Cellulophaga sp. L1A9: one gene and its partner. The protein of the gene in region 2 binds, or shares a complex with, the protein of the main gene of each other region. Links are inferred from orthologs where the notes say so. Each region holds a gene or a part of one and is shown on either strand. Other genes may lie near its edges.

Evidence for each region. The genes of interacting proteins can lie anywhere in the genome.
Region 1: the proteins of carA (region 2) and carB are in contact, whole or in part, in a solved structure (PDB 1KEE), measured with the Escherichia coli proteins. The link is inferred for Cellulophaga sp. L1A9 from one-to-one orthologs.

Annotation. Positions count from the first base shown.
Region 1 is NZ_CP047027.1:88,254-91,616, forward strand. It holds carB (carbamoyl-phosphate synthase large subunit), read right to left. Parts: upstream 3,054-3,363; coding sequence 201-3,053; downstream 1-200. Other genes in the region: GQR94_RS00405 (two-component regulator propeller domain-containing protein), read left to right, coding at 1-125; rpmH (50S ribosomal protein L34), read right to left, coding at 3,161-3,328. UniProt on the Escherichia coli protein: Large subunit of the glutamine-dependent carbamoyl phosphate synthetase (CPSase).
Region 2 is NZ_CP047027.1:874,082-876,878, reverse strand. It holds carA (glutamine-hydrolyzing carbamoyl-phosphate synthase small subunit), read left to right. Parts: upstream 1-741; coding sequence 742-1,854; downstream 1,855-2,797. Other genes in the region: eno (phosphopyruvate hydratase), read left to right, coding at 1,970-2,797; rplQ (50S ribosomal protein L17), read left to right, coding at 137-640; GQR94_RS03565 (DNA-directed RNA polymerase subunit alpha), read left to right, coding at 1-81. UniProt on the Escherichia coli protein: Small subunit of the glutamine-dependent carbamoyl phosphate synthetase (CPSase).

The DNA of each region.
Region 1 (3,363 bases), 790 kb from region 2 along the record:
ATGCTAAATCTGAAGGTACAGGAAAAGGAACTACTTTTTATGTGGTAATCCCCAACATCGCAGATCAAGAGATCCAAAATATGATGGATACTAACATAACTCCTGAAAGCACAGATAAACAGTAGTGATCAAGAGATTGAGCAAAAAAAAAGCTTGAGCAGGTTGCTCAAGCTTTTTTTTAAATTTAAAAGTATTTTTTATTACTTACTTAAATACATTTTTCTACGAGAATACAAGTTGTAAAACTCATCATCTTTTAAACTATCAATAAATAAAATACTTTCTCCAGTACTTTTCATTTCTGGACCTAAGTTTTTATTTACATTATGGAATTTCTCAAAAGAGAAAACAGGTTGCTTAATTGCGTAACCTTCTAGTTGAGGGTTAAAATTAAAATCTTTTACCTTTTTCTCTCCTAACATTACTTTAGTCGCATAATTTACATAAGGTTCTTTATATGCCTTAGCTATAAATGGTACCGTACGTGATGCTCTAGGGTTAGCTTCAATGATGTATACAATATCGTCTTTTATTGCAAATTGAACATTTATAAGTCCTACCGTATTTAAGGCTAACGCAATTTTTCGGGTATGATCTTTAATTTGTTGCATTACAAATTCACCTAAATTAAAAGGAGGTAACGTTGCATTTGAATCTCCTGAGTGAATTCCACAGGGCTCAATATGCTCCATGATCCCTATGATATAGACATCTTCTCCATCGCAAATTGCATCTGCTTCTGCTTCTATAGCGCCATCAAGATAATGATCTAATAAAAGCTTATTCCCTGGTATCTGTTTTAAGAGGTTAATAACGTGCTCTTCTAATTCTTGTTTATTGATTACAATTTTCATCCCCTGACCTCCTAAAACATAGGACGGTCTAATCAATAAAGGAAAATCTAATTCTTCTGAAAGTGCTAATGCCTCCTCTGCTGTTTCTGCAACTCCAAATTGAGGAAAAGGAATATTATTTTCTTCAAGCATTTTAGAGAAACTTCCTCTATCCTCTGCTAAATCAAGTGCTTTAAAGCTGGTGCCGATAATTTTTATCCCGTGTTTTTCTAATTTCTCAGCCAATTTAAGTGCTGTTTGCCCACCCAATTGAACAATAACTCCTTCTGGTTTCTCATGAAGAATAATATCGTAAATATGTTCCCAAAAAACAGGTTCAAAGTATAATTTATCAGCCGTATCAAAATCGGTCGATACGGTTTCAGGGTTACAGTTAATCATGATGGTTTCATACCCACATTCCGCAGCTGCTAAAACCCCATGAACACAACAATAATCAAACTCAATCCCCTGCCCTATTCGGTTAGGTCCTGATCCTAAGACTACAACCTTCTTTTTATCCGTAACAATACTGTCATTTGCAACATACCTTGTTCCGTCTGGTCTTTCTATTTCTTCTTCAAAAGTAGAATAATAGTATGGCGTCAATGCTTTAAACTCTGCCGCACATGTATCTACTAATTTAAATACTCTATTGATATTTAACTCCGTACGCTTTTTGTGCACTTCACTTTCATAACAATCTAGCATATGTGCAATCTGACGATCCGCAAAACCTTTTTGCTTTGCTTCCAACAGAATATCTTTAGGTAAAGATTCAATGGTAAAAGTTTCTATTTCCTTTTCTAATATATGTAGTTCTTCATATTGTTTTAAGAACCACATGTCTATTTTAGTTATTTCATGAATTCTACTTAATGGAATACCTAACTGAATTGCATCATAAATAATAAACACACGATCCCAACTTGGAATTGTAAGCTTACTAATGATTTTATCGTAATCTTTCAATCCTTTTCCATCTGCCCCTAAGCCATTTCTTTTAATTTCTAAAGATTGTGTCGCTTTATGAAGTGCCTCTTGAAAAGAACGCCCTATTCCCATTACTTCTCCAACAGATTTCATTTGTAAGCCTAACGTTCTATCTGAACCTACAAACTTATCAAAATTCCAACGTGGTATTTTTACAATTACATAATCTAAAGTAGGTTCAAATAACGCCGATGTAGATTTTGTAATTTGATTATCTAATTCGTCTAAGTTGTACCCAATTGCCAATTTTGTAGCAATTTTTGCGATGGGATACCCTGTCGCTTTTGAAGCTAAAGCCGAAGAACGCGATACTCTTGGGTTAATTTCTATCGCTATAATATCTTCTTTTTCATCAGGACTTACTGCAAACTGCACATTACATCCTCCGGCAAAATCGCCAATACTGCGCATCATGTGAATTGCCATATCACGCATTTTTTGATACGTTTTGTCTGATAAAGTCATTGCCGGTGCTACTGTAATAGAATCTCCAGTATGAATCCCCATAGGATCCATATTTTCAATCGCACAAATAATAACGACATTATCATTTTTATCGCGTAATAATTCTAATTCATATTCTTTCCAGCCCATTAAGGCTTTATCAATCATTACTTCATGAATTGGAGAAATTTCTAACCCACGACTTAATAATTCATCAAAATCTTCTGGCTTATATACTATAGATGCTCCTGCCCCTCCTAAAGTATAGGAAGCTCTAATAACTAACGGGAAACCAAATTCTTGCGCAATTTCTTTTCCTTTTAGAAAAGAGGTTGCTGTTGCCTGTGGTGCCATCCCCACACCAATTTTAATCATTAAATTTCTAAACTTCTCACGGTCTTCTGTGATGTTTATAGCATCAATATCAACCCCAATAAGTGCTACTCCAAAATCTTTCCAAATCCCTTTTTCATCAGCTTCAATACATAAATTCAGTGCTGTCTGACCTCCCATTGTGGGTAACACCGCATCTATATTTGGATGCTTTTTTAGAATTTCAATGATAGATTTTGTGGTTAACGGTTTTAGATAAACATGATCTGCCATTGTCGGATCAGTCATTATCGTAGCTGGGTTACTATTAATTAAAATAGTTTCTATTCCATCTTCACGTAGAGATCTAAGCGATTGAGAACCAGCATAATCAAACTCACATGCTTGTCCAATTACAATTGGTCCAGATCCAATTAATAAAACAGATTTGATATTTTTATTCTTAGGCATTGTACTTGTATTATATAGTGTTCGCTAATAATTTTTAAAAATAGGCAAAAAAAAAGGTGCTACTTATAAAAAAGTAACACCTAATATCTAAAATAACAAATGAATCATTATTTTTTATGTCTTGTTTCTGAAGATACAGTTAATTTTTTTCTTCCTTTTGCTCTTCTTCTAGCAATAACTTTTCTTCCATTTACAGACGCCATGCGTTCTCTAAAACCATGTTTGTTTCTTCTTTTACGCTTTGATGGCTGATATGTTCTTTTTTGTCCGGGCATCTTATAATATCTTTAGTATCCTTTTAATTCAATTT
Region 2 (2,797 bases):
ACAGAGCTAGAAGAACTTGTAATCAATAAAGGTTTAAGTTTCGGAATGGATCTGTCAAAATATAAATTAGATAAAGATTAATTTTACTTCTGTTGGAAGAGAAAATCTCGGATAAGGAAGAAAATAGAACAAAGTAATGAGACACGGTAAAAAAGTTAACCACTTAGGTAGGAAAAAAGCTCATAGAGTTGCGATGCTTGCAAATATGGCTTGTTCTCTTATTGAACATAAAAGAATAAATACAACTGTTGCTAAGGCTAAAGCTTTAAAGCAGTTTGTTGAGCCATTAATCACTAAGGCAAAGGCTGAAAATAATCAGACGACAGAAAAAGGAACACATAATAGACGTGTTGTTTTTAAAAACCTTAGAGATAAATATGCGGTTACTGAATTATTCAGTAACGTAGCGGAAAAGATAGCTGACCGTCCAGGAGGTTATACTAGAATTATAAAACTAGGTACTCGTTTAGGAGATAACGCTGATATGGCGATGATCGAGTTGGTAGATTTTAATGAGCTATACAATGCTTCTAAAACTCCAGCTAAGAAAACAACTAGAAGAGGTAGAGCAAAGAAATCTGAAGCTCCGGCTGCAGATGCTTCACAAGAATCAACGCAACCAGAAAGTTCAGAAGAATAAAATGGTTGGTTTATAAGTTTTAATATTAGAAAAGGATAAGTTGAAAAGCTTATCCTTTTTTTTGTGTTATTTTGTAAAAATATTTAATATAATTCCTAAAAATGAAGTATCAAACTAGAAAAAAAGCTCTTATTTTATTGGCTGATGGAACTATTTTTTATGGTAAAGCAGTAGGTGATAAAGATGGAACAGCCTTCGGAGAAGTGTGTTTTAACACTGGAATGACAGGTTATCAAGAAATCTTTACCGATCCATCATATTTTGGTCAATTAATGGTAACTACTAATGCTCACATTGGTAATTACGGAACTAATTCTGAAGAAGTAGAATCAGATTCGGTTAAAATATCAGGTTTAATTTGCAAAAATTTTTCGTACACTTTTTCTAGAGCTATCGCAGATCAGAGTTTAGAAGATTTTTTAAATAAAAATAAATTGTTCGCGATCTCAGATGTGGATACGCGTGCTCTAGTGAGCTATATACGTGACAATGGGGCAATGAATGCTGTGATATCTACCGATGTTGATAATATTCAAGGCCTTAAAGAACAATTAAAAAACATCCCGAGTATGGATGGTTTAGAGTTGGCTTCTAAAGTATCTACGAAAGAGGCGTATTATTACGGAGACGAAAATGCCTCCGTTAAAATATCGGCTTTAGATATTGGTATTAAAAAAAATATACTTAGAAATTTATCAAAAAGAGGAGCATATATTAAGGTGTTCCCGTATAACACTTCTTTTGAAGAAATGCGAGCATTTAATCCAGATGGTTATTTTATTTCTAATGGACCAGGTGATCCTGAACCATTATTAGACGCTATAAAAACCGCAAAGGATATTATTGCAAGTGACGAAACTTTATTCGGTATCTGCTTAGGGCATCAGGTTATAGCCTTAGCAAATGATATATCAACTTATAAAATGCACAATGGTCATCGGGGTATTAATCATCCTGTGATGAACTTGGTCACTGGAAAAGGAGAAATTACTTCGCAAAATCATGGGTTTGCAATTAATAGAGAAGAGACAGAGGCCAATAAAGAGATTGAGATTACTCATGTACATCTTAATGATAAAACGGTAGCAGGTATTAAAATGAAGAATAAGAACGTTTTTTCTGTACAATACCACCCAGAAGCAAGTCCGGGGCCACATGATGCTGAATATTTATTTGATCAATTTTTTGAGATGATTAAAGTTAAGGTTAACTAAAACGTTATAGTTTAAATAAAGGTTATTTGTCACAGTTTTTAGGGCATTGAGAGGGTTTTCTAACACCTTACTTTTGTATCTTTGCTGTGTTTTCAACATAAATAAATAAAAATATATGAGTATCATAATTAGCGTTCATGCAAGACAGATTTTAGATTCAAGAGGAAACCCTACTATTGAGGTAGATGTATTCACTGAAAATGGTATAATGGGAAGAGCAGCAGTTCCTTCAGGAGCATCTACTGGTGAGCATGAGGCTGTAGAGCTGCGTGATGGTGGTAAAGCTTTTATGGGTAAAGGTGTTACAAAAGCTATTGCTAATGTTAATACTGATATTGCAGAAGAAATTATTGGAATGTCTGTTTTTGAACAAAATCTTATTGATCAAACAATGATTGATTTAGATGGTACTCCAAATAAATCTAAATTAGGAGCTAACGCAATTTTAGGTGTTTCTTTGGCTGTAGCGAAGGCTGCTGCAGAAGAATTAGGAATGCCTTTATATAGATATATTGGTGGTGTTAGTGCGAATACACTTCCTGTACCAATGATGAATATTATCAATGGTGGTTCGCATTCAGATGCTCCTATTGCTTTTCAAGAATTTATGGTAATGCCTGTAAAGGCTGAAAGTTTTTCTCATGCAATGCAAATGGGAACTGAAATTTTTCATAACCTTAAAAAAGTATTACATGACAGAGGTTTAAGTACAGCAGTTGGTGATGAAGGTGGTTTTGCACCGAATTTAGCAGGAGGTACTGAAGACGCATTAGATACAATTGCTTTGGCGGTAGATAAAGCTGGGTATAAATTAGGGGATGACGTAATGATCGCCTTAGATTGTGCTGCAGCAGAATTTTACGTTAATGGTAAATACGATTATACGAAATTTGAAGGTGATAAAGGTGTAATCAGAACATCTGAAGAGCAAGCGCAATACTTA